2 linked regions of the Luteolibacter yonseiensis genome follow. Each later gene encodes a partner of the first gene's protein in a complex. Links are inferred from orthologs where the notes say so. Each region holds a gene or a part of one and is shown in the gene's direction. Other genes may lie near its edges.

Evidence for each region. The genes of interacting proteins can lie anywhere in the genome.
Region 2: the proteins of hisF (region 1) and hisH are in contact, whole or in part, in a crystal structure (PDB 6RU0), measured with the Thermotoga maritima proteins. The link is inferred for Luteolibacter yonseiensis from one-to-one orthologs. Residues at the interface, in WP_004080486.1 of Thermotoga maritima: Met1, Leu2, Ala3, Arg5, Ser40, Glu41, Asp45, Glu46, Ala70, Glu71, Ile73, Asp74, Ile75, Pro76, Phe77, Asp98, Lys99, Ser122, Gln123, Glu161, Thr195, Leu196, Asn247, Arg249, Glu251; in WP_004080484.1 of Thermotoga maritima: Asn15, Arg18, Arg22, Arg117, Leu118, Pro119, His120, Met121, Gly122, Trp123, Asn124, Asn134, Gly135, Tyr136, Tyr138, Val140, Tyr158, Glu180, Lys181, Ser182, Ser183, Lys184, Ile185.

Annotation. Positions count from the first base shown.
Region 1 is NZ_JAENIK010000011.1:301,865-306,338, reverse strand. The notes cover bases 782-3,599. They hold hisF (imidazole glycerol phosphate synthase subunit HisF), read left to right. Parts: upstream 782-1,717; coding sequence 1,718-2,482; downstream 2,483-3,599. Other genes in these bases: JIN84_RS10955 (FUSC family protein), read right to left, coding at 2,491-3,599; JIN84_RS10965 (LysR family transcriptional regulator), read left to right, coding at 787-1,665. In the rest of the region: JIN84_RS10970 (MFS transporter), read right to left, coding at 1-734; more of JIN84_RS10955, read right to left, coding at 3,600-4,474.
Region 2 is NZ_JAENIK010000012.1:966,271-970,879, reverse strand. What follows is about bases 601-3,553. They hold hisH (imidazole glycerol phosphate synthase subunit HisH), read left to right. Parts: upstream 601-1,746; coding sequence 1,747-2,361; downstream 2,362-3,553. Other genes in these bases: JIN84_RS19775 (fumarate reductase/succinate dehydrogenase flavoprotein subunit), read right to left, coding at 2,536-3,553; hisB (imidazoleglycerol-phosphate dehydratase HisB), read left to right, coding at 1,157-1,750; JIN84_RS19790 (PTPDL family protein), read left to right, coding at 601-1,132. Also shown: JIN84_RS19795 (DUF255 domain-containing protein), read left to right, coding at 1-38; more of JIN84_RS19790, read left to right, coding at 77-600; more of JIN84_RS19775, read right to left, coding at 3,554-4,503; JIN84_RS19770 (succinate dehydrogenase cytochrome b subunit), read right to left, coding at 4,544-4,609. UniProt on the Escherichia coli protein: IGPS catalyzes the conversion of PRFAR and glutamine to IGP, AICAR and glutamate. The HisH subunit catalyzes the hydrolysis of glutamine to glutamate and ammonia as part of the synthesis of IGP and AICAR.

The DNA of each region.
Region 1 (4,474 bases):
CTCCAGTCCATCATGACCCCCTCGGTGAAGAGGGCCATGCAAGCGAGTATCCCGATTTTCAGCAATTTGCCGTTGGGAAATTTGAATCCCCCTCCTGTTTTGGAAGGCGCCTTGTCCCCGGCCAACAGGCTGCCCGCGCTGGAAACGACCACCAGGATCATCGCGGCGGATACGGTCAGGGCGATCGGAACCGCTCCCGCGCCCAGTCTCAGGGCAAAACCCACCGCCAGCGCGGCAAGCAGTCCGCCGATGCTCCAAAGCGCCTGGAAGGTGGCGATGATGGGCTTGCCGACCGAGTTCTCGATCGCGATGCCCTGCGCGTTCACCGAAACATCGAACGCGCCCTTGAACGCGCCGAAAAGGGTCGCGGCGGCGACAAATGTCGGGAAACCCGGTGCGATGGCCAGCAGGACGAGCGCGATGCAGAATCCGGGAGCGAGGAAGTTCAGGTTCGCCCGGCTGCCACGGCGCGCGATGGATTGTCCGGCAACGGGCATCGAGACGATGGCTCCGATGACCATGCCGAGCAGCGCGATGCTGAGATCCGCCTCCGTCAGCCCGAATTTCGATTTGAACGACGGAATCAACGTGGCCCAGGTGCCGAAGATCATCCCGTCCACGAGGAAGAACAATGACGCGGCGATGCGTGGCCTGGAGGAAACAGCCGGTCCGCATCCTGCGGACAAACCGGCCTCATCTGCGGTGGTTTCGTTCACGCGCTCATCCTCCCTCATCCGTTGAAATTCTTCCAATGGCATTATTTCATCGATGTGATAACCTCTGGTTATGGACATCCGAGAACTCCGATCCTTCGTCCTCCTGGCCGGACAGCTGAATTTCGGCAAGGCGTCGCGGCTGTTGAACCTCAGCCAGCCGGCCCTCACCAAGCAGATCCGCCGCATGGAGGAGGATCTCGGCGGACGGCTTTTCGTGCGGGGAAAACAGGGAACCGCGCTGAGCCCGTTGGGAACGCAGTTCTTGCGGGAAGCGAAAACCACCCTGCAGTCGTTCGACGAACTGGTTGACCGGGGACAGCGCCTGGCCACCGGCGAGGCGGGGCAGCTCAACCTCGGTTTCGGATTCCACACCTTTGAGCTCGTCCCCCGGTTGATCGTGAAGTTGCGTGAAATGGCCCCGGAGATCGATGTGAGCCTGAAGGACATGTCCACGGCGGAGCAACTGGCGGCGCTGGCCTCCGGAAAACTGGATCTTGGTTTCGTCCGGCTGCCGGTGTCCAAGGATCTCAAAACCCTGCCCGCCGTCACGGACCGGCTGGCCTTGGTCTCATCCTCGCTCTCCTCTCTTCCCGCGAACCTGAAACTCGCGGATTGCCGGAACGAACCATTCGTCGCCATTTCCGAAGAGCGTTCGCCGGGATTCCGCACCCACATGCTCCAGCTTTGCGCGAAGCACGGCTTCCAGCCCAGGGTCATCCAGCAGGTGCCGGAATTCATGACCGCGATCGCGCTGGTCCGGGCCGGATTGGGCGTCGCGATCATTCCCGAATCCTTCTGGAGCGCCCGCTTCGAAGGCATGAGGCTGCACCGGCTGAAGGACAAGGAAGCCGCATGGTCGGTGAGCGCGGCATGGAACGCGGGCGACACCAACCCGGCGCTGCTGCGGTTCCTCACCCTGTTGCGTGAGGATCTGAAACGGCAGAAATGACAAAGCCCGGCGTTTTACTTGCCTCACCGTGCTGGCTTGCCATGGTTCCCGCGTGCTTGCGAAACGAATCATCCCCTGCCTGGACGTGACCGATGGCCGCGTGGTCAAAGGCGTGAACTTTGTGGACCTCATCGACGCCGGTGATCCGGTGGAATGCGCCATCGCCTACAATCTCCAGCAGGCTGACGAACTCGTCTTTCTCGACATCACCGCGTCCTCCGACAACCGCAACACGATGGTGGACGTCGTCCGCCGCACGGCGGAAAAATGTTTCATCCCGCTCACCGTGGGGGGCGGCATCCGCAGTGTGGAGAACATGCGGGAAATGTTGCTCGCGGGCGCGGACAAGGTCGGCGTGAACACTTCCGCCGTGACGAATCCATCGCTTGTCGATGCCGGGGCGAAAGCCTTCGGCAGCCAGTGCATCGTCGTCGCCATCGACGCGAAACGCGAAGGCCCCGGCAAATGGGGTGTCTACACCCACGGCGGCCGCAAGCCGGTCGGCCTCGACGCCGTCGAGTGGGCCAAGGAGGTCTGGCGGCGTGGTGCGGGTGAGATCCTCCTCACCAGCATGGACTCGGACGGCACCCAGGCCGGCTACGACATCGAGCTGACCGCCGCGGTTTCCTCGGCCATCGGCATCCCGGTCATCGCCAGCGGCGGCGCGGGAAATCTCGACCACATGGTGGACGTGCTGGACGCCGGCAAGGCGGACGCGGTGCTGGCAGCCAGCATTTTCCACTTCAAGAAGCACACGATCGCCGAGGCGAAACAACACTTCGCCGAGCGCGGCGTGCCGGTGAGGCCCTACGTCTGACATGACCCTCACGCCGGGCCCGTGGACCGGGCGATGAGCAGCATCGCGTCCAGTTCGGTGACGATCCGGACGAGCTGGGGATAAGTCCAAGGTTCGCGGAAACGCTCGCCATCGAGGTGGTCGGGTTCGATTTCCGGCAGATGGAAATTTTTCAACTCCTCTGCGGCGGAGTCGATCCGGACGGAGGGTTTGCCCGTTGTTTCCGTCTCGATGAGCGCCTGGAACGCGGCGTCCGCCATGAGGGTGAAATGGGCGAGCATCTCGGGATGGCGCGTTTTCTGATCGTTCAGATGGAGGGCGATCACGGTAAGGGCATTGGTGATGCGCTGGTTTCCATTCGCAAGGGCGGCGGCCTGGCGGAGTCCGTCGCGGCGGTTTTTCGGATCGCCGTTCATGCGTTTCAGTGAGGAAAAAGCCTCGCTGTTGGCGTTCTCCACGGCCTGGCGCGCCTGGTGGAGCTCATCATCATCCGGACCACCATCCTTGAGACGGAAGGCGATGAGGCTGAGGTAGGCGAAATTCGATTCCATCGACTTCGCCAGAATGCCCGGAAACCGGTCACGCTCCCATTCGGGCCAGAAGATCAGCGCGGCGACCAACGATAGGAATCCGCCTGCAAAAGTGCTGCCCATCCGCTCGAGGGTGAATGCCAGGGTGACCGGGTGATGGGACTCCGTGAGCAGCACCACCATCAGGGTGATGAATACCACGGCCACGGCGTAGTTCCGTTTCACGAAATACCCGAAAGCGAAGATCGTGATGCCGATGGCCACGAACAACACCGGAAGCGGTGGATGAAGCCACAGCAGGCTGCTGGCGATGAGACCTCCTGCAAGCGTGCCGAGAACCCGTTGCGCGGCTTTTTCCCGCGTGGAACCGAAGTCCGGCTGCAACACGACCAGCATCGTGAACGGCAGCCAGTAACCATGCGGGAATCCGCTCCACTTGAAAAAAACCACACCGATGATGCTCAGCAGGATCGCCCGGACCGTGTGCCGGACCAACGCGGGTTCGAGGCGTTTTGAAAAATTCAGAATCGCTCCGAGCGGTCGCAAGGTCAGCGTGCCGAGGTCGAAAAGCTCCAGTGAAAACGCCGCCCGCTCCAGCGTCGTACGCTCCAAGGTCGCCTGCAGAGCCTCCCGCACGATCGGCAGTTGCTCCTCGATCTGGCTCAGGATTTCAACCAGTTGGGAGCTGGCCGTCGAATCGCCGAATTGAGAAGCCACCCGCGTCCGCGCGACGGCAAGCAAGGTTTCCAGACGTTTCATCCGCACTTCGAACGACTCCCAGTAGGACGGTTGTCCGGAAACCACCGCAAGCGCGACGGTCCGGGCGGTGTTCGCCAGCGATGACAGGACAGGGGTCAGTCCCGCCTCGAACGAGGCATGTCCCGGACATTTCTCGAAGTTTTCCAGGGCCGTCCGGAACGCGATGATCCGCAAGGAAAGCCGCGCCGCAGCCAGGTTCAGCAGTTCCAGATGCCGCAGCACCTTGCCGGAATGGCGCTTGGACGCGTGCAAGGTCGCTTGGGCATCGTTCAGCGAGGCACGCAGGGTGATTTCCCTGTCCCGGATCGTTTGTGCGTCGCCCCGCGTCTCGGGAGACATCACCTCCAGCAATTCCGCCAGCGCGATCCAACTGTCCCCCACCGTCCGTCGCAGCGGATGCTGGGGATGGATCGGCCACAGCGAAACCTGCAGCATCACCCCCAGCAACCCGCCGCAGAACGTTGCCAACGCGGGGTGGTGGGCCTGTGCCGTCGGAGCGTCCGGTGCGAGTGAGACGAAAAACAACAACCCGCTCGAGACCGCCAGACCCGGGCCATAGTCCGAGCTCAGATGCCGCCACACTCCACCGCCCATCACGACCAGCGCCGTGGCCGGCAGCGCGATGGCCAGGCTGTCCGCTCCCAGGCGCCCGAGCAATACGGAGAGCGTCAGCACCGCCGTCATGCTCAGAAGCAAACCCAGCCGCAACGAATAGGCTCCGCGC
Region 2 (4,609 bases), on another replicon or contig:
TGGAAGAAGCGCTCTTGCCCTTGCCGGAAAAATCATGAACCCTCTCCGGAGCAGCCACTCGAAAAAACACCCATCAATGAAATCAAAATTTTCCCTTGCCGCAGTCTGTTGCGCCACCCTGGCCCTTCCTTGTTTCGCTGAAACCTTCACACTCAAGGATGGGAGCACGTTTGAAGGCAAGATCCTCAGCGAGGAGGGAGATACTTATGTGGTGGACGCACAAGTGACCAAGAGCATCCGGGACGAAAAGCGGGTGCTCAAATCGGACGTCGTCAAGATCAGCCGCGAACAGCCGGACCTCAAGGCTTTCGAAGCCCTCGGCAAGCTGGCACCCACCCCGGACCTCATGACGGCGGAAGAGTATCAGGTGAAGATCTCCAGTCTGGAAAAGTTCCTCAAGACCTATCCTGTCGGGACCAAGACCACCGAGGTGAAGAGCGCTCTCGAGACTCTCAAGGCCGAGTTCGTCCAAATCAGCGCGGGAGGCATCAAGTTCGACGGAAAGATCATTTCCCAAGACGATTTCAAACAAAACGCCTATGATCTCGACGCCCGCATTCAGGAAGCGAAGATCCGCCGCCTCGTGGAAGCCGGACGCTATATCCCCGCTCTCCGCCAGTTTTCCGAATTCGACCGTGATTTCCGCACCAGCCTGGCCTATGCGGATCTGCAACCTCTCATCGTGAAGGTTATCCAAAGCCAGCAGGCGGAGGCCAAACAGGGATTGGCCACGCTGCCCGCACGTTTGAAAAAGCGTGAGGCGGCGTTGCAACAAATGGCCGGCGATGCCCGGACAGCGACGGATCTCGCCATCAAGGAGGAGGATGCGGCCATCGATGCCAACTACAAGGCCGAGAAGGAAGCGAAGGAAAAATGGATCACTCCCAGCCCCTATCACAAGGCTTCACTGGATGAATTTGACAAATTCTGCACCACCGAACTTACCCGGCTTGCCGCGGTCAAGACCGTCATCGCCACCGACGGTGGCTCGGCTTACCGCCAGGTTTACAACGTCGTGAACAGCGATGCGAACGCCGCGGCGGTCTCCGCCGCCATGAGTGCCGCAAAGACCGCTCTCGTTCCCGTGCGCTATCTCGCTCCGCTCGACGCCCAGGCAAAGGGCAGGAAGTGACTTTTTCCTGATTTTCCAGCATTCATGTCCACACCACGCACCGCCAGCCGCAGCCGCAAGACCGCGGAGACCTCCATCGAGCTGTCCATCGACATCGATGGCTCGGGAGTTTCCAAAATCGACACCGGCGTCCCGTTTTTCGACCACATGCTCACGCTGTTTTCGAAACACGGCCTGTTCGACCTCAATGTGAAAACCGTTGGCGACATCGAGGTGGACTCGCATCACACCATCGAGGACACCGGCATCGTGATCGGTGACTGCATCCGGGAGGCGCTTGGCACCAAGGAAGGCATCCGCCGCTACGGTTGCTGTTATCTGCCGATGGACGAGACACTCGCCCGTGTGGTTGTGGACCTGAGCAACCGCCCGCACCTGGAATTCCGTGCTCCTGCCGGAACCGCGTCCGCGCCGAACATGCCATTCACCCTTGTGGAGGAATTCTGCCGTGCCGTTTCCTCAAACCTGCGCGCGAACATCCACGTCGAGCTGTTGTACGGCCGCGACGGCCACCACATCGCCGAAGCGATTTTCAAAGGCCTCGCCCGCGCCTTGCGGGACGCCTGTGAAAAAGACCCGCGTGTGAAAGGCATTCCCAGCACCAAGGAGGCACTGTGAAAACCGGCATCATCGACTACGGCGGCGGAAATCTCCGCAGCGTCGCCAATGCGTTGCGTTCGCTTGGCCAGGACCCCGTCATCATCGCCAGTCCCGAACAGGTTGGCGACGTCACGCACCTCCTGTTGCCCGGCCAAGGCGAATTCGGCGACACCATGCGGCGTCTCGAAGAGCGCGGCCTCGCTTCGTTTCTGAAAAACTGGATCGGTGAGGACCGTCCGTATTTCGGCATCTGCGTCGGTTATCAGATCCTCTTTGACAACAGCGAGGAAGCTCCCGAAGTCTGCGGACTGGGCGTTCTCCCCGGTACGGTCCGCCGTTTCCATGACGAGCCCGGCTTGAAGATCCCGCACATGGGCTGGAACTCAGCCGCCGGCACACGTGGAGACACCCGCGTCTGGCAAGGACTCGGCGCAGATCCTTATTTCTACTATATCCACTCTTATTTCCCCGAACCCGCCGCGCCGGATGACATCGTCGCCCGGACCACCTACGGCACCCAGACCTTCGCCGGAGCGGTGGAGCGGGGGAATCTCTTCGCCTGCCAGTTCCACCCGGAAAAAAGCCAGGAAACCGGACTGAGATTGATCAGGAATTTCCTGGGGATCTGAGTGTCTGCCTGGAAGTCCAATAGGTTGGGCTGCCCGAACCGGCACTGGGCATGGACTTGCCCGGCGAGTGCTTGGAGGACTGTTCCTGGCCCGTTGGAATTTACAAATGAACAAAAGTGTCCGTCCACTTCAGCGCGGACGGACACGGGAGGCGGAATGAATTCCGCGCTCCGTTCAAGCGTAGCTCCGGATCGACGCCTTCACACTTTCGTAAACCAGTGGTTCCTTGTGCAGGGTCGGGGCCGAGTCGCCGTTGTATTGCCAGGCGGAGACGTGTGAGAAGTGCTCGTCATGGCGCTTGGCCTCGCCGGCCTGTGTGCTGCCGGAGATGACCTCGGGGTCGGTTTCGAAGAACTGGTGCTCGCTGCGGAAGTGGCCGCCGCAGGATTCCTCGCGGTCACGGGCGTCGTAGCACATGACTTCCGCGAATTCGAGGAAGTCGGCGACGCGTCCGGCCTTTTCGAGTTCCATGTTCACATTCGCACCGGAGCCGGGAATGCGGACATTCTGCCAGAATTCCTCGCGGATCTGTGGGATCTTCTCAAGCGCCTCGGTAAGTCCCTCACGATCGCGCGCCATGCCACACTTGTTCCACATCGTCATGCCGAGCTCGCGGTGGAAGGAATCAACGGTGCGTTTGCCATTGATGTTGAGGAGTTTGTTGACCCGTTCCTTGGTTTCCGCCTCGGTTTGTTTGAACTCGGGCATCGAGGTGTTGAAGGTGCCGGGCTTCTGGGTGACGAGGTAGTTCGCGATGGTCGTAGGAATGACGAAGTAGCCGTCGGCCAGACCCTGCATCAGTGCGGAGGCTCCGAGACGGTTCGCGCCGTGGTCGGAGAAATTCGCCTCGCCGAGGACGTGCAGGCCGGGGACGTTTGACATCAGGTTGTAATCGACCCAAAGGCCGCCCATCGTGTAGTGGACGGCGGGGTAGATCATCATGGGACCCTTGTAAGGATCCTCTCCGGCGATCTTGTCATACATCTGGAAAAGGTTGCCGTAGCGGGCGCGGATCGTCGCCTCACCGAGGCGCTTGGTGGCATCGCGGAAGTCGAGGTAAACACCGAGCCCGGTGGGGGCCACGCCGCGACCGTCGTCACAGGCTTCCTTTGCGGCGCGGGAGGAGATGTCACGCGGTGCGAGGTTTCCGAAGGACGGGTATTTGCGTTCGAGGAAATAGTCCCGGTCATCTTCAGCGACGTCGGCGGGAGTGAGGGTCTTCTTGCGGATCTTCTCCGCGATCTCGCGGGATTTCGGCGCCCAGATGCGGCCGTCGTTGCGGAGTGACTCGGACATCAGGGTGAGCTTGGACTGGTAGTCGCCGCTCACGGGAATGCAGGTCGGGTGGATCTGGGTGTAACACGGGTTCGCGAAGAAAGCGCCCCGCCGTGCGGCGCGCCATGCGCCGGTGACGTTGCAGCCCATCGCGTTCGTGGAGAGGAAGAAGACGTTGCCGTAGCCACCGGTGGCCAGGATGACGGCGTCTCCGGCGTGCGAGGAGATTTCTCCCGTCACCATGTCGCGCACGACGATGCCCTTGGCGTGGCCGTTGACGAGCACCACGTCCAGCATCTCGGTGCGGGGATACATTTTCACGCCACCCTTGTGGATCTCCTTTTCGAGCGCCTGGTAGCAGCCGATGAGAAGCTGCTGCCCGGTCTGGCCGCGGGCGTAGAACGTCCGGGAAACCTGCGAGCCGCCGAAGGAGCGGTTGTCGAGCAGGCCGCCGTATTCGCGGGCGAACGGCACCCCTTGCGCGACGCATTGGTCGATGATGTTGCCCGAGACCTCGGCGAGGCGGTAGACGTTGCCCTCACGCGCGCGGAAGTCGCCGCCCTTGATGGTGTCGTAGAACAGGCGGCGCACGGAGTCGCCGTCATTCTGGTAGTTTTTGGAAGCGTTGATGCCCCCCTGCGCGGCGATGGAGTGGGCGCGGCGGGGGCTGTCCTGGTAGCAGAAGCACTTCACCTGATAGCCCATTTCCGCGAGCGAGGCGGCGGCCGCGCCACCGGCGAGGCCGGAACCGACGACGATCACGGTGAATTTCCGCTTGTTCGCCGGGTTGATGAGCTTGGAGTCCATCTTGTGCTTGGACCACTTTTGCTCAAGGGGGCCGGACGGGATCTTGCTGTCGAGGACGATGGACATGGTGGGAAGCGGTTGGGAAAAGGAATTGGGGTTTTCAGCGGCCGTATCCGCAAAGGATGGCGATCGGGATGGAGACGAAGCCGATCCAGATGACGGCGGC